Regions from separate parts of the Mesorhizobium sp. LSHC412B00 genome, predicted to be linked through region 2. Evidence: riboswitches for the same ligand, from Rfam matches in the RefSeq annotation. Region 2 holds a riboswitch; each other region holds the start of a gene.

Region 1 (5,768 bases), on a different contig from region 2:
GTGCCGAAGACCTGAAGGCTCAGGCGAAGGGACCGGTCCAAGCCGGGATCGAAATGGCCAATACACCGGGCCAACTCATCGCCACTCTCAAGTCCATGCCGCAATATGTCGAGTGGTTCGATGCAGCTTTTCCGGCTGAAGCCGATCGGGTCACCTTCGACAACTTCGCCAAGGCGATCGAAGCCTTCGAGGCGACACTGGTCACACCTGCCCCGTTCGACAGCTTCCTGAATGGTGATGAGGTTGCCATGACTTCCGAACAGAAACAGGGCCTGGTGCTTTTCATGGACAAAGGCTGCTCGTCCTGCCATGCCGGCATCAACGTTGGTGGGCAAGCCTATTTCCCCTTTGGCCTCGTGGAACAGCCCAGCGCCGAGGTCCTGCCGGACAAAGACAAGGGCCGATTCGCGGTCACCAATGCAGCCGATGACTACTATGTTTTCCGCGTGGCGCCGCTGCGCAACGTTGCACTCACCGCGCCATACTTTCATTCGGGCAAGGTTTGGGATCTGAAACAGGCCGTCGCTATTATGGGGACCACCCAGCTTGGCGTAGTACTGGCGGACGAAGAAGTTGATCTGCTTGTTGCCTTCCTCAACTCGCTGACCGGAGAGGCACCCGAGGTCACCTATCCCATCTTACCCTCCGAAACGGCGACAACGCCCCGGCCTGTAACGCAGATCTTAGGAAAATAAGGGCCAACTGGCTGCGGACGTCGCAATCGAAAATGATTGCGGCTTTTACTTGGGCCACACGAATTGCCACGTCCATCTCCGAATTGGCGGGACACGCTAGCAATACCCGAAACCTGCAACCTCGCCCGTAGTCTGCGCAAATCAACTGGGGAAGCGGACAGACGCGCAGCATCATATATTGTCGCCGCCTGAGCGAACATGCCAAGCAGTCTACTTTGAGAAACGACGTGTGTACGATTTGTTCGAGGCGCGGGGCCTGTATGTTCCCAAGGACCAATACTATAGCGTGGTGTCACATTTATATTTCTGCGGGATGAGGACACGTGCCGAAGGAAAATTGCACATTTTCGCCGTGTGGCTTATTTTCAAGAGTGTGATCGGGTTGGCATATTCCCGGCCGACATCCGCCGGCCGGCAACTCCCCACACGGTGAGGAAGAGAAGCCTCACGCCTGCACTTTCTGCCGGAGCGCGCGCGCTGCAGCGACCATGTTCATGAGGGCAGGGCGGACCTCCTCCCATTTGCGTGTTTTGAGGCCACAGTCCGGGTTTATCCACAGTTGGCCGTCGGACAGTCGCTCGCGGGCAAGCATGACTAAGTCCGAAATCTCGCCGACTTCCGGGACGCGTGGTGAGTGAATATCATAGACGCCGGGACCGATTTCGTTCGGATATTTGGAGCTCGTGAAGGCGTCCAACAGTTCCATCTTCGAGCGCGACGTCTCAATCGAAATGACATCCGCATCCATTCCAGCAATCGCGTGAATGATCTCGTTGAACTCCGAATAGCACATGTGGGTATGAATTTGAGTCGCGTCCTTTACACCCGTTGAAGCGATCCGGAAACATTCGACAGCCCAGTCGAGATAGACTTTCCAGTCAGATTGGCGCAGTGGCAATCCTTCGCGAAACGCGGCCTCATCGATCTGGACCATCCTTGCGCCGGATCTTTCGAGATCCGTCACTTCGTCGCGGATGGCGAGCGCGATCTGGCGGCAGGCTTCGGAGCGGGGTACGTCGTCGCGAACAAAAGACCAGTTGAGAATGGTGACTGGGCCTGTGAGCATTCCCTTCACGGGCTTTTCCGTAAGCGACTGGGCGAATTGCCACCAGCGCACTGTCATCGGATTGCGCCTCGATACGTCGCCGAAAATGATGGGGGGACGCACGTAGCGCGACCCATAGCTTTGTACCCAGGCATGCTGGGTGAGCGCGAAGCCGGACAACTGCTCGCCGAAATGCTGTACCATGTCGTTTCGCTCGAACTCACCGTGCACCAGCACGTCCAGCCCGATCTCTTCCTGCCAGCGAATTGCAGCCTCGATCTCCTTCTTCAGGAACGTCTCATAGTCGACATAGCTCAGCTGGCCCTTCGCATGAGCGGCCCGCGCCTTGCGTACCTGCGGCGTCTGCGGGAAGGACCCGATGGTCGTCGTCGGGAACGGCGGCAGCCCGAGTGAGCCGGCTTGGACTCTGGAGCGCTCGCCAAAAGCGCTCTCTCGTCGCTTCGCGCTGTCCTCAATGCTAGCGATCCGCCCCTGAACAAGCGGGTCATGGATCCTCGTGGATGTCACGCGCGTGGCGGCAGCCTCGGCAGAGGCTTTCAACGCGCCTGCCACCGCATCCCTGCCTTGGGACACGGCCCGGGCCAGCAAGACCAGCTCGTCGGTCTTCTGGGCCGCGAAGGCGAGCCACGACCTGATGTCGGCGTCGAGTTCCGTCTCCATGCGCAGATCAATCGGCACATGCAGCATCGAGCAAGAAGGCGCGATCTCGACGCGGTCCAAGGGCCAGCCGGCGACGATCGGTTTGATGCGGTCGAGAATGGCGGGCAGGTTCGCACGCCAGACGTTGCGGCCATCGATCAAGCCAAGCGAGAGCACCAGATCCTTCGGAGCGAGCCGACCCACCGTTTCCAGCTGCTCGGGAGCGCGCACGAGATCAATATGCAGCCCGGCCAGGGGCAGAGAAACCGCGGTTTCGAGATTGTCTCCCAGCGACCCGAAATACGTAGCCAGCATGATCTTCAGCTCGGGCGCGGCTTTCGACAGCTGGCCATAGGCGAATTCGAACGCAGCTCGTTCGTTCGGGTTCAGATCGAGGACAAGCGCTGGCTCATCGATCTGCACCCAGTCGGCTCCCGACAGCTTCAGCTTCTGCAGGACTTGCTCGTAAACGGGCAGCAGCCGCGGTAGGAGCGCGATGGGACCGAACCCCTCGGCAGGCGATTTCGCAAGCTTGAGGAAGGTGATGGGTCCAAGGATGACTGGGCGTGTGTGAATGCCGAGAGCTTTAGCCTCGAGGAAGTAATCGACCGGCTTCGATGACGAGAGGGCGAACGTCTGATCATCATCGAGTTCCGGCACAATGTAGTGGTAGTTGGTGTCAAACCACTTGGTCATTTCCATCGCGGTTACACCAGGTCCATGAGCCTCCTCCTGGTGACCATCGTGTCCACAATCCTCCGTCTGACCCTGGTTGCCGCGCGCCATTGCGAAGTAGATGTCAAGTGGGACCTCGCCGCTATTCCAGCCGTAACGGGATGGAACGGCCCCGACCATGGCTGCGGTGTCGAGCACATGGTCGTAAAGCGAGAAGTCGTTCGACGGGATTTTCGACACGCCGCGATCGCGCTGCTCTTCCCAGCTAGCGGCACGGAGCGCCTTCGACGTCGTGAGAAGGTCGCCAGCGGACGATGTTCCGGACCAGTAGCTTTCAAGCGCGAATTTCAGTTCTCGCCGACGACCGAAGCGCGGCACGCCGAGCGTTGCTACAGGAATTTCCTGAGAGTCAGTCATGTCATACCCCGATGGTTGGGGCGCCGATGACAAGGAAGGCGCTAGCAGGCCGGCACGAACGCCGGCTTGCAGCGGCCACCGAGACACCCCGCCCGTGGACGTAATTCGCCGTGGCAGGTCTCCTGGCTCGCGGGGTCATAGCCTCTACCCGTCTTCCTGAGGGTATTCGCCTCAGTGACATGAGTGGGGTTGGCTCGCCGCTAACAGTTGCGGGGGCAGCGCCGGCATTGCACCGGCTTCCCTCTTAGCTCCGCTGCGGCAGCGCCGCACGCGAGAACCACGACACGCAGACAATCACAGCAGTCTGCTCTTTTGTCAATGACGCATAACGAAATGTTTATGTCGTTATGTGATTTCGCTTTTACGCTTGTCTAACATTGTGAAATATTCAGTCGCCCATTGGCGGCGCTGCTCCGCTGCCACCATTGTCCAACTAATGGATCCCTGTCGGGCTGCGACATCCCTCGCAGGTCGCCGATGAAGGATTTCGGACAAGACTTCAAGCGCGTGACAACGTCATTAGAATGCAGAAGATCGCATTGGTGGCGATGTTTAACGATGCGGCCGCAAGCCGTGCGTGCGTGGTAGAAGCGGTTTTCTCGGAGTGAGCGCCAAACCGTGGTCCGAGGGGAATTGGCACGCCAGTCGTCATCACGGGTGACTAGGCAATCGTGATGACTCCGCTCGGCGGCAAGAGACCACACTGACGGAGCCTGGCTCAAGGGTTTGATGCAAAGCCCGACTGTGGTCCCGATAAGCCGCTTAAGCCGCATTCAGGCGGTCAGGATAAGTATCTCTCTCTCCAAGCGCTCGGCATTGAGGGATGCGCAAATGCAGGCAAAGCTCGCGTGCTTCATATTCTGCATCATACGATCGGCAGGACCCAGTTTTTATCCAGTGCACGCGTCAGCGCGGTGTGCAATTCTGGCTCGGTCCGATACGAAGGCATTTGGGCCTCGCTGATCCAGCCCAAGCCAACATAGTGGAAGTGATCCGCAGGGACCGTAACCCGGCTGCTGTCCAGTTGCCGAACGAAGTCCGCTGACCAATGGTGGATCGTATACGCTTCAAGTTTGTCCATCATCCTCCGCCAGCGTTGGATGCGTTCTTCGCGCGGCATGCTGGCCGCTCTTGAGATCGCGGTAGCTATCTCGTCGGAGAGCCTCGGATTTACCAGCAGGGCGTCCTCGCCGAAGTCTTCGGCCGCGCCGGCAAACTTCGATAACACCAGAACGCCAGGGTCGCTCGGATCTTGTGCAGCAATGTATTCTTTCGCCACAAGATTCATGCCATCGCGCAACGGCGTCACAACGCAAACACGCGCGGCTCTGTAAAGACCCGATATCTCAGCTTGGGTGAACGACCTGTTCTCATAGATAATCGGCATCCACTCGTCCGTGCCATGCCGGTTGTTGACTTGATTGACGAGTCTTTCGACGTCGCGCCGATATTCGCTGTACGCTTGGATGTCGCCACGTGAGGGAGTTGCGATTTGCAAGAGCGAGACACGTTGCGGCTCGACTGCCAGCAGATCGAAAGCTTTAATCCGATTGTCGATGCCCTTGGTGTAGTCGAGCCGATCGACGCCGATAACTAGCTTTGCTCCGCCAAGTTTCAACTGCGAAATGTAGGCTTTCTGCGCCTCAAGCGAATCTGCGGCACACTGTTCGAATTGCTTCGGATCGATACCTATAGGAAAATTTTGGCATTGCGTCTGGCCATGGTCCGAGAAAACGACCCCGTTCTTGCTCTCCAGCCCCAAATGAGATTGGACACAGGCGAGGAAATTGCTCACATCACGGTCGGTCTGGAATCCGAGCAGATCATACTCGAGCATACATTTCATTAGCTCGCCAGAATTGGGCACGCGCTCCATCATGTCAGACTCGGGCCATGGCGTATGCAGGAAATGGCCGATCGGCCGGTCAATGCCGAGTCTGTGCAAATCAGCGCCGAGCGGCAGGAAATGGTAGTCATGAACCCAGTAGACTGCGTTATCTCCCAATTCGGACACCGCGCGCGCCATGAAGGCATTGACGTCGCGATAACTTTTATAATCCTCTTCCGAGCCTGAGATCCGGTCCGGCAGCGAGTGGAGCGCCGGCCACAATATTGAATTTGCAAAACCTTGATAGTACCGAGAATAGTCCGCTGCCGGCCCATCGAGCCACCCGATTTGACCTTTGCCACGCTGCACGAGGGGCACCTGTTGCTTATCCCCGTCGCCAAGATGCTCGGAAAAACCTACCCAGACCGCGCCGGAACGCTCCACGACG
Region 2 (5,768 bases):
TCAACGGAGCTGTCGGTCGAGCCGTCGTCGACAACGATGATATCGAGATCGGCATCGTCGCGTTGCCTGAGCAGGGACCGCAACGTCGAAACGACATAGATCTCCCGATTGTAGACCGGCACAATGATGCTCAACTTCATGCAGCGCCCCGAAGGACGAAATCCGCAATCGTGCCGGCGATCTCGCGCGGCTCGGTCCCCAGCGACAGCCGGTAGCATGGCAGGTCGCGGGTAAGCTCGCTGAAAAAGCGAAAGCCCGCTTCCCGCTCGCCCGGCATCTGCACGATTCCTGACGGGGCCAAGGCGATCATGGCATCCTTGCGCGATATGGGCATGACCGAGCTTCTCGCACCTCCCCTGATATGGGGCACTATCAAAGCAATAATGTCCAGACTTGCAGGAGTTGGTCGAGGCGCGATCTCGTTGATGTGAAAGGCATGCTTGCCTTGCCAGTTCAGCGGTTGGTACGACTTTAGCCGCTCCTCCAGCTTCAGCCGCTTGAAGCCCTCCGGATCCTGCTTGAGCGTGGCAAACAGCGGATAGGCCGTCACCCCCCCGGTCCGGTCGATCAGCACATAGTCGTCGCCGACGCTATCGAGCCCATTGAGCAGGCCGGCGACGACCGTTCCCGATTTGCCGGCTCCGCCGGAGCCCGCCAGCAACACGCCCTTGCCATCGATGCCCAGCGTGCCGGCATGGGTGAGCCGCATGCCGCGCGCCGCATATTCCCAATGCAGGAAGGCGCGCAGCGGCGCCCCTTGTTCCCATGGCGGAAAGGCGTCGGCCGACATCATCAGCTGCGCCCCGACATGGCGTTGCGGATCATGGAACTGCCAGAAGTCGAGATCATGATAGTAGCTGCCGCGCAATCCGGCCTCTTCCAGCCGGTTGGCAAAGGCATGATGGTTGTAATCGCCTCGGCCCCAGGTGGCCGGGGCGGGGACGCCATCGATGGCCGGGTGGGCGACGAAAATGCGGCAGCCGTCAGATGCAGACGGATTTTCCGGGGCCGGTATGAAGGCATGGCTCATGGCTTCCGCCAGCGTGCCATGGTCGAGGTGGACACTCAGGTCCAGTCCCGGCAACCGCACCCCGGCGGTAACGGGATAGAAGGCGGCGGCGCTTTCCGCGGCCGCCAGCACATGGCGGGCATAATCCGGCAGGGTTTGCAGCGTGATCAAAGGCATGTGTTCGTTGTTCCAGCGTCCCGAATTGCGCCGGGTCGCCTGATGCATGTCGCTCGGGGTGGCCCCGGTTTTGAGACGACGACATGCATAAAATCAAAGATCTAAACCGCGTCGCCTGAGTCCGTTCAAACGCGACGCGCTTTAGGGAAACGATTATGCCTGTTTCACCGCCGGCCAGCCGAGAGGTTCCTCGACCTCATGGATCGGGTCGACAATGATGAGATCGGCAAGGTCGTCGTGGACATCGACCTTGAGCGGCTCATTGCTGGCAGCAAGCGCAGACGACAGCTCGCCCGAAAGCGGTTGCGCCGGTGTTTCGGCTGGTGCAAGCAACCCGAAATCGAGCAGTCGGGCAACGAAGCTTTCGAGGTCGGCCAGGCTTATTTTTGCGGCGGCCGCGGCAGCTCCGACCAGCGCTTCAGTGGCGACGCCGGACGACAAAGCCTGCCAGACCCGGCTGCCGGAATCGGAAAAGCCGAAATACTTACCGTTCGAAAGATCGAGAACGACGGCTTCGCCATCGAATGATTCGAAAACGATGTCCTTGCTTGCGACCGCGTAGACCCGCTGTTGCATCGCTCTGTCCCCCGTTCCATGCGCCCATGAAGGGATGCGCCAGTTTCACGGCCTGCCAGCCCTTCCTAAGTGCGTCTAAATCACTCGGCCTATGCTTGGCAAGACAAAGACCCGCGAACACCGCCTGCGTCGGCGACCCGTTGCGGCGAAGTCGACCGGCTCAAGCCTCGATTTCGAGCGCCGACAACGGTTTCGAGCAGCAGGCAAGGATGAAACCGTCATCGATCTCGTGGTCGAGGATGCCGCCATTGTGGCTCATCTCGACTTCGCCGGAGACCTTCTTCACCTTGCAGGTGCCGCACAGGCCGAACTCGCAGGCGGCGGGAATCCGCACGCCCGAGCTGCGCGCGGTCTGCAGCACGGTCTGGCCGGCGACGCAGCCGGCATCGACCTCCGAAAGCGAGAAGCGGATCGGCGTCACGGCTTCGACAGGTGCAGCGATGCCGTCCTCGACCGGGGAGGCAAACGGCGCCGGAATTTCCTCCATCACAGGCGCGGCAAAGCTCTCCTGATGGTATTTCGTCATGTCGAAGCCGGCGGCATCCAGCATGCCGCGCACGGCGCGCATGAACGGATCGGGGCCGCAGCAGAAGATTTCGCGCTCGCGGAAATCCGGAGCCAGCAAGGGCAGCCGGATCGCATCGATGCGCCCCATATGGCCGTACCAGCCTTCGCGGCTGGAACGTTCCTCGATCATGAAGCCGAGCGACAGGCCGGGCATATGGCCGCCGAGCAGTTCGAGTTCCTTGCGGAAGATGATCTCTTCGGCACGCCGCGCGCAGTTGACGAAACCGACATCGGTCCATGGCGCGCAGTCGTTCAGCCAGCGCAGCATCGACATCATCGGTGTCACGCCGGAGCCAGCCGAAATGAACAGATATTTGGCCGCCGGGTGGCTGTGCAACGAGAAGTCGCCCGCCGGTCCATAGGCCTTGACGTGCGAGCCGGGCACCAGTTGGTCGAACATCCAGCGTGTGCCGATGCTGCCCGGTTGCGCCTTCACTGTCACCGCGATCGAAAACGGCCGCGATGGTGACGACGACAGCGTATAGGTGCGCATCAGCGGCCCGTCCGGTGTCGGCAGTTCCAGCGTCAGGAACTGGCCCGGCTTGTAGCGGAACCAGGTCTGGTTGTCGGAGCGGAAGGTGAAGGTCTTGACGTCAGGCGCCTCGTCGCTGACGCCGATCACTTCCAGCACCTGCAGCCTATCGTTCCACGGCGCCATCTGGTCGAGATGGCGATAGAGCCCAAGATCCGTCATCGCATTCATCCTCCGGTCCTTCTTCGCCTGCTCCAGCTCACGCGACGCTGCGCAGCGCCGGCCTGCCACCTTCGGCAAGGCGCGGGCCGATGAAGGCCGCGTACCATTCGACGAACTGGATCACGCCGCCCTCGTGCAGCTCCGAATAGGGGCCGGGCTCATAGGCCGGAGACAGGATGCCAAAGGCGTTTTCCTCGACGATGCGGCGGTCCTGGTCGTTGGTCTCGGTCCAGACATGGGTGAGCTCCTCAAGGTTGTAGTCGACCCCCTCGACCGCATCCTTGTGCACCAGCCACTTGGTCGTCACCGCGGTTTCGGTGGCGCTGATCGGCAGCACCCGGAAGGTGACCGCATGGTCGATCAGTATGTGGTTCCAGGTCGTCGGATAGTGGTAGTGCATCAAGGTGCCGATGCGGTCGGCGGCAACAGTGTCGGACAGGTTCTTCGTCACCGCGCGCTTTCCCGACATCGTGTAGCTGACGGCATCGCGCAGCAGCGGCGCGCGGGTGGCGCGGTATTGCCCGGCCGGATCGATGCGGAACTTGCTCGGCAGGCCCGCCGCCTCGCATTTCGCCCAGTGCGCCAGCATCTCCGGATCGCTGTCGGCGCCCTGCACGCCGGTCACCGTCGGCGCTTCGGGGAATGTCTTGCACAGCTCTGGATGATTGCCGGCGCAGTGATAGCATTCGCGGTTGTTTTCCCAGACCAGCTTCCAGTTGCCCTTCTCGATGATGGTGCTCTCGAAGGCGACCTTGGCTTCATTCAGCCGGTGCGGCTTGAGGTAGGGCTCTATCATGGCGCGCATCGGGGCAAAGTCGGCAGGTTCTTTTGCCAGGCAGATGAAGATGTAGCCGCCGACGCTCTCGCAGGCGACGGGCTTCAGGCCGAACTGGCTCTTGTCGAAACCGTCGGCCATCTGGCGGGCAAACAGCAGCCGGCCGTCAAGCTCGTAGGTCCACTGGTGATAGGGGCAGACAAGCTTTGCCGCCATGCCCTTCTCAGTGTTGCAGACACGGCTGCCGCGATGGCGGCAGGAATTGTGAAAGGCGTTGATGTTGCCCTTCTGGTCGCGGACCAGCACCACCGGATAACCGCCGATCTGCACGGTGATATAGCTGCCGGGCTTCGGCAGTTCGCAATCATGGCCGATGAACAGCCAGTCGCGATACCAGATAAGCTCCATGTCGAGCTTGAAATAGTCCGGGTCGGTGTAGAAGGGCTGTTCCAGCGAAAAGCCTTGCTTGCGGCCGTTCAGGAGCCTCAGCATGTCGTTGCGCGTATCCATAGTTCTGTCCTCGTGGTTTAAGGACTGAACTTGGTGGTGATGGAGGAAGGATCGGACGCAGGCCGGCGCGGCGCCGGACATGCACTATCCACCTCTTGACCGCCCACCGCGATCAGTCGAGTCTATGCATCTCGGGCTGGTTTCCGGGCTCTGGAGTTGTCCTTGCGGACCATCGCGACACCTTCCCAGGCTGCTGCCCAGTGGTCTCCCGTTGCGACTTCAACTCCACCACCGTTGCGGGGGCAGCGCCGGATTCTGACCGGCTTCCCAATTCTCCGCTGCGTCGTCACGAAGCGGCACCTGAGATGCGATCATCTAATCACGGCAGCGATCGCGACGTCGGCATGAAAGCGACATCATATCCATGCGGCGCGACACGCGCGGCATACGCCCCCCGCCCCCGGGTCAAAGAGCTGAGACGTTTCTTGCGACGCCATCATCGCCGTTTCGAATCGCTGCCGATCCAGTTCGATCGCGGGCAAAAATGGCTCAACGGTATCGAAAAGTTACTATTAGCAATCTCTAATCGAACCGAACGGTTCGTTTCTGTTGACAATGCGTGCAGGACAGTGTGAACGACGGCCCGGAAACCGACATCGGAGCGAACCACTCGGTTCGGCATAAGCGACTGAAAACAATGCGATAAATGACCATAGAGGAACTTCATGGCACAATTTCAAGGTGCAGGACCGTGGTCCACACGGAACAACTTCGTGATTGGAAACCAGCCTATGGCTTTCCCACATCGGGGCTGTCCGAACGACGCGAATTCCTCCCAAGACACGCCGCTAGACGGACAGACAAACTGGAGTACTAAAAATGAAAAAGATCATCCTCACTGCCGCAGCCGTTTTGGCGATCACCGGCAGCGCCTTCGCCGGTAGCGACAATTACGGTTCCAATGGTGCGAACCAGCCAGCCGTCTCGGTCGACAGCTCGTATACGGCTTCCATTCAGAAGCCGGCGCACGCTGACAAGCAGCCTGTCGTTCAGGGCGCCGACCGCGACCTCTACGGCAATCGCTGATCCCGACCAAAGAAGGGCGGCTAACCCGTCGCTCTCGGGATCCCAAAAAATTCAGGAGTATTTGAAAATGAAAAAGATCATCCTTGCTGCCGCCGCCGTTTTGGCCATCTCCGGCAGCGCTTTCGCCGGCAGCGACAACTACGGTTCGAACGGCGCCAACCAGCCTGCGATTACGTCGACCGATAGTGGCCATACGGCTTCGGTTGAGAAGTCGGCTCCAGCCGAGCAGGCGCCTGCCCACGGTGCCGACCGTAACCTTTTCGGCCGCTAAAAGCCGGTTTCCAGCACGTGGCGGGCTTATCCGCTGCAGCTGGCGGCATCAGAAAAATTCAGGAGACTAAAATGAAGAAGATCGTTCTTGCCACCGCAGCCGTTCTGGCTGTTTCGAGCGCTGCCTTTGCCGGCAGCGACAATTATGGCTCCAATGGCGCCAA
Region 3 (5,768 bases), on a different contig from region 2:
AACCGAGATCGTCAGTTCGCCATAGGCAAGCACCGCATCGGTGACGCGGCCCGGCAGCTTTTCGCCGAGATAGGTCGACAGTTCGCTCAGGGATGCGGCCATGGGTCTACCGTTCGATCGTGCCGGTGCGGCGGATCTTCTTCTGCAGGAGAAGAATGCCGTAGAGCAGCGCTTCGGCGCTCGGCGGGCAGCCGGGCACATAGATGTCGACCGGCACGATGCGGTCGCAGCCGCGCACCACCGAATAGGAATAGTGATAATAGCCGCCGCCATTGGCGCAGGAGCCCATCGAGATGACGTAGCGCGGCTCCGGCATCTGGTCGTAGACCTTGCGCAAAGCGGGGGCCATCTTGTTGGTCAGCGTTCCCGCCACGATCATTATGTCCGACTGGCGCGGCGACGCGCGAGGAGCCACGCCAAACCGCTCCGAATCATAGCGCGGCATCGAGGTGTGGATCATCTCGACGGCACAGCAGGCGAGACCGAAGGTCATGAACATCAGCGAGCCGCTGCGTGCCCAGGTGATCAGCGCCTCGGTCGAGGTGACCAGAAAACCCTTGTCGGCCAGTTCATTGTTGATCTCGAGGAAGAACGGATCGTCGGAACCGACCGGACGTCCGGTATTTGGGTCGATCAGGCCTTTGGGCTTCGGCGCGACGAGCGTTCCGGAACTGTCGTTCAATCCCATTCCAGCGCTCCTTTTTTCCACTCATAGGCAAAGCCGATGGTCAGCACCGCCAAAAACACCATCATCGACCAGAAACCGAGCATGCCGATCTTCGAGAACGACACCGCCCACGGAAACAGGAAGGCCACTTCCAGATCGAAGATGATGAACAGGATCGACACCAGGTAGAAGCGGATGTCGAATTTCATCCGGGCATCGTCGAACGAGTTGAACCCGCACTCGTAGGCGGAAAGCTTCTCCGGATCGGGATTGCGATAAGCCACCAGGAACGGCGCGATGATAAGCGCCAGGCCTACAACTGCGGCCACGGCGATGAAGAGGACGATGGGCAGGTATGAACTGAGGAGTACGTTCATGCTCGGCTTTCCGTTGGCGGCCAATCCACTTTGATTACAGCAACCAACCCTAATGCGGAAGCGCGACAGTTTAACCGCTGAACCGTTTTAGGTGCCTTTGCTGCAACGCGGCGAGGGTTAGCGCACGGCTTTCAGCGAAGCAAGTCAAACCTTGTTCAAAAGACAGTGCTGGACGGCAGGCCGGGAAAAACTGGTCCGATCTCCTCCTGTTTGATTTCCTTCATCTTTCACTCCACTTTTGTCTCCTGACACATCTCCCGCCATTTGCCTGCTAGCATGACCGGAATCGCCGGCTAAAGTCGGGAAAATGGTTCGAGGCAAGACACTTTGACGAAGGACAAAATCTCACTCCCCGCGGCCAGGCGCATCGCGCTCGCCGCGCAAGGATTTCTCGATCCCCGCCCGGTCGGCACGCCCGATCGCCGCCACCTCGCCCGCGTGCTGTCGCGCACCGGCTTGCTGCAGATCGATTCCGTCAGCGCGGTGGTGCGCGCCCACTATATGCCGCTCTATTCGCGGCTTGGCCCCTACCCGCTGGCTTTGCTCGACAATGCGGCCATCACCCGCAAACGCACGGTGTTCGAATACTGGGCGCATGAGGCCTCGTTCCTGCCGGTCGAGACCTACCCGCTGATGCGCTGGCGCATGCAGCGGGCCGAGCAAGGCGACGAAATGTATCTCGGCCTCGCCAAATGGGGCCGCGAGCACGCCGCCTATATCGAAGAGATCTACCGCGCGGTCGCCGAGCGCGGCCCGATTGCCGCTTCGGCACTGGAAGGCCAGAAAGGTTCGGGCGGCTGGTGGGGCTGGAGCCACGCCAAGCACGCCTTCGAATGGCTCTTCTGGGCCGGACGCATCACCACGGCGCACCGCCGTGGCTTCGAACGCTTCTATGACCTGCCCGAGCGCGTGCTGCCGCAGGCGATCCTCGACCTGCCGGTGCCGGCGGCCGAGGACGCGCACCGCGAATTGCTGCGCATTTCCGCCCGCGCCCACGGCATCGCGACGTCGGGTGACCTGCGCGACTATTTCCGCCTGTCGCCGGCCGATATGAAGGGCCGGCTGGAGGAACTGGTCGAGTTGGGCGAACTGCTGCCGGTGCGCGTCGAAGGCTGGGACAAACAGGCTTACCTCCACAAGGACGCCCGCCTGCCGCGCAAGATCGAGGCGCGTGCGCTGCTGGCGCCGTTCGACCCGGTCGTCTTCGAACGGTCGCGCTCGGAGCGCCTGTTCGATTTCCACTACCGCATCGAGATCTACACCCCGGCCGAAAAGCGCCAATACGGCTATTACGTCCTGCCCTTCCTGCTCGGCGACCGCATCGTGGGGCGCGTCGACCTCAGGGCCGACCGCCCGGCCAGCGTGCTTCGCGTCCACGCCGCCTACGCCGAGCCCGGCGCACCGCCGGAGACAGCTGCCCAGCTGCTCGAGGAATTGAAGCAGATGCAGGGCTGGCTTGGCCTTGAGCGCATCGAAGTGACGCCGGCCGGCAATTTGGGGAAGCCTTTGGCCGACATTGCCATGTCGTAGCCGTGCGTTGACACCGCTGCCTGCAAAAGCCTAAATCCGCTCCAGACGGTCCCCTGCCCGCAACGGCAAGGGCCAAGAGGGAATGCGGTGCGGGACGAAAAAATCCCAAATCCGCGGCTGTCCCCGCAACTGTAAGCGAAGAGCCAAGGCCGAAAGCCACTGGGTAACACCGGGAAGGCGGCTAACCAAGGCGATGACCCGCGAGCCAGGAGACCTGCCGTCTGAGACAAAGTATCCGATCGCCTGGCGGGTTTCCGGGCAAGGAGCACGGTTTTTGGACCAGAACAGCAGTTTTTCGGCTGGCACAGCGGATGTTTCGTCTGCCAATAGCGACGCGTTGGCTGGCGTGACCGTCATCGTCTGCGCCTCATGCCGCGATGAAACCGGCTCAGACGCTCACCCCCGCGCCGGCGAACTGCTGGCCGACGACACGCGCCTCGCCGCAGCCGATGACAACATCCGCGTCCGCACCGCCGAATGTCTCGGCAATTGCAAGCGCCGCCTCAGCGCCGCGATCCTGCGTGATGGCTGCTGGAGCTATGTCTTCGGCGATCTGGCCCCAACCAGCGGCGCCGATCTCGTCACCGGCGCAAAGCTCTTCGCGACTTCGACCGACGGTCTCATCCCGTGGCGCGGCCGGCCCGATAGCCTCAAGCGCGGCCTCGTTGCCCGCATCCCACCCCTCGATATGCTGAAGGACTGACGATGAACGTTTCAAACCCGACCGGCAATCTCTCCCGTGTTCCCTGCACCGTCGTCACCGGCTTTCTCGGCGCCGGCAAGACGACGCTGGTCCGCCATCTCCTGGAAAACCCCGGGGGCAAGCGCATTGCCATCATCGTCAACGAGTTCGGCGACATCGGCATCGACGGCGAGATTCTCAAAGGGTGCGGCATCGACACTTGCCCCGAGGAAAACATCGTCGAACTGGCCAATGGCTGCATCTGCTGTACAGTCGCCGACGATTTCGTGCCCGCCCTCGACAAGATCCTCGCGCTGACACCGAAGGTTGACCACATCCTGATCGAGACCTCGGGCCTGGCTCTGCCCAAGCCGCTGGTCCAGGCGTTCCAGTGGCCGAGCGTGAAGAGCCGGGTAACCGTCGACGGTGTCATCGCCGTGGTAGACGGCCCGGCGCTGGCCGAAGGCCGCGTCGCCAACGACATGGACGCTTTGCAGGCACAGCGCGCTCAGGACGAGACGCTCGACCATGACGATCCTGTCGAAGAAGTGTTCGAGGACCAGATCGCCTGCGCCGATTTGATCATCCTGTCGAAGAGCGATCTGATGGACGCCCCCGGTTCGGCCCGCGCCAACGCCATCATCAATGAACATTCCGCCCGCGCGGTAAAAATCGTGCCGACTGCGCATGGCAAGGTCGACCCGTCGGTGCTGCTTGGCCTCGGTCTCGCCGTCGAAGACGACATCGAGAACCGCAAGTCGCATCACGACGGCGCTTTCGATCATGAGCATGACGATTTCGACACCTTCATCGTCGACATCCCCTCGATCACCAATCCGGACGAACTGGCAAAGCGCGTCGCTGCCGCCGCCGAACAGGAAAACGTGCTTCGCGTGAAAGGCTTCGTCGAGGTCGGCGGCAAGCCGATGCGGCTTTTGCTGCAGGCCGTCGGCCCACGCGTCAACCATTACTATGATCGCGCCTGGACGGCCGAGGACGATCGCCGCTCGCGTCTCGTCGTCATTGGCCTGAAGGGGCTGAACCGTCCGGCGATCGAGCGTATACTCGCCGGTTGATCTCAGGCACGAGCCGCGATGCACATACTCACCACGACCTCCGCCTCGCTCGACGATCTCGCCGAGCCGGTTGATCTCCGGCAGACGCCGGCGGATATCGTGGCGCTGTCCTTCACCGACAGCGACCTCGCCGGCCTCGCGGCGGCCTGGAAGGCCGATGCCGCCCGCCTGCCGTCGATGCGGCTGGCGGCGTTGCGCGACCTGCGTCATCCCATGTCCGTGGACCTCTGGATCGACAGCGTCGCCCGCCAGGCCAAGGTGATCTTGGTGCGCATCCTCGGCGGCTATGACTGGTGGCGCTATGGCTGCGACCAACTCGCGGTGACTGCTCGCGAACGTGGCATCAAGCTGGCGCTGCTGCCTGGTGAAAGCCATGACGAGGACCTCAGGCTGATCGAAGCCTCGACGCTGCCGCGCGAGGAGCAGGACGGCCTGCTGGGCTATTTCCGCGAGGGCGGGCCGGAGAATATGGCAGCGCTGATGCAGCGGCTGGCGGGGTTGGCTGGGCAGGATGCGGCGGCGGCTGAGCCGGTCAGCGTGCCGAAAGCTGGCTACTACGAGCCAGGCTGCGGCGTCGTAGGCAAGTTGGATTTTGCCGATGTCGGCGTTCCTTCACACCCCCCTCTGTCCTGCCGGACATCTCCCCCGCAAGGGGGGAGATCAGCCGGCGCGGACCTCGGCACTTTTTCTGCCCAGCCGATAATAGATTCCTCTGCAACATCCCCGATCGGCGAAAGCGTCGATGACAGCGCAATCTCCCCCCTTGCGGGGGAGATGTCCGGCAGGACAGAGGGGGGTGGGCGGGAACTCGGCGCAGACAACATCAACCCTCCCATCATCCCCATCCTCTTCTACCGCTCGATGCTGCTGGCCGCCGATGTCGCGCCAATCGATGCCCTCTTTGATGCACTCCGCCAGCGCGGCATGAGACCGATCCCGATCTTCGTCTCCAGCCTCAAAGACCCGACCTCCCTGGCCTTCGTCGAAACTGCTCTGGCCGCGCTCAACCCCGCCGCCATCATCACCGCGACCGCCTTCGCTTCCGGCGCCGAACCGGGCGTCGAAACCTTGTTCGACCGCGCCGGCGTGCCTGTCTTCCAGGTCATCGTCGCCACCACCCGCCGCGACGTCTGGGACAACAACCAGCGCGGCCTGGCGCCCGCCGACCTCGCCATGCATGTCGTGCTGCCCGAACTCGACGGCCGCATCCTCGCCGGCGCGATTTCCTTCAAGGGCGAGAGCGAGACCGACCCGGCGCTCGGCCACCGCGCCTTCGCCAACCGCCCGGAACCGGATCGCGTGGCGCAAGTGGCGGACAGGCTAGCGGCGTTCACACGGTTGCAGCAGACGCCCCGCGCGACGCGTAAGTTGGCGATCCTCATTCCGGACTATCCGAGCGCGCCCGGCCGCACTGGCTATGCAGTGGGCCTGGATGT

The links. A riboswitch is a leader RNA that binds a small molecule or an ion and turns the genes downstream of it on or off. The one in region 2 is predicted to bind cobalamin.
Region 1: it holds a riboswitch for cobalamin, as region 2 does, so the genes downstream of both, metE (5-methyltetrahydropteroyltriglutamate--homocysteine S-methyltransferase) here and X757_RS154550 (aromatic ring-hydroxylating dioxygenase subunit alpha) in region 2, are expected to answer to the same signal.
Region 3: it holds a riboswitch for cobalamin, as region 2 does, so the genes downstream of both, X757_RS138535 (DUF1636 family protein) here and X757_RS154550 (aromatic ring-hydroxylating dioxygenase subunit alpha) in region 2, are expected to answer to the same signal.

The regions. Positions count from the first base shown of each region.
Region 1 is NZ_AYWB01000014.1:190,802-196,569, forward strand. Features, by position in the region: gene X757_RS142525 (cytochrome-c peroxidase) at 1-695, shown strand, start outside; gene metE (5-methyltetrahydropteroyltriglutamate--homocysteine S-methyltransferase) at 1,141-3,492, opposite strand; cobalamin riboswitch at 3,587-3,789, opposite strand; gene X757_RS01000000165200 (trehalose-6-phosphate synthase) at 4,358-5,768, opposite strand, start outside.
Region 2 is NZ_AYWB01000004.1:278,955-284,722, forward strand. Features, by position in the region: gene X757_RS154570 (glycosyltransferase family A protein) at 1-140, opposite strand, end outside; gene X757_RS154565 (hypothetical protein) at 137-1,186, opposite strand; gene X757_RS154560 (PqqD family protein) at 1,340-1,762, opposite strand; gene X757_RS154555 (hybrid-cluster NAD(P)-dependent oxidoreductase) at 1,923-3,023, opposite strand; gene X757_RS154550 (aromatic ring-hydroxylating dioxygenase subunit alpha) at 3,061-4,308, opposite strand; cobalamin riboswitch at 4,425-4,627, opposite strand; gene X757_RS154545 (DUF680 domain-containing protein) at 5,128-5,334, shown strand; gene X757_RS154540 (DUF680 domain-containing protein) at 5,402-5,605, shown strand; gene X757_RS154535 (DUF680 domain-containing protein) at 5,677-5,768, shown strand, end outside.
Region 3 is NZ_AYWB01000023.1:44,713-50,480, forward strand. Features, by position in the region: gene X757_RS138555 (NADH-quinone oxidoreductase subunit C) at 1-102, opposite strand, end outside; gene X757_RS138550 (NADH-quinone oxidoreductase subunit B family protein) at 107-688, opposite strand; gene X757_RS138545 (NADH-quinone oxidoreductase subunit A) at 679-1,044, opposite strand; gene X757_RS138540 (winged helix-turn-helix domain-containing protein) at 1,372-2,574, shown strand; cobalamin riboswitch at 2,604-2,811, shown strand; gene X757_RS138535 (DUF1636 family protein) at 2,849-3,277, shown strand; gene cobW (cobalamin biosynthesis protein CobW) at 3,280-4,332, shown strand; partial or broken gene cobN (cobaltochelatase subunit CobN) at 4,351-5,768, shown strand, end outside.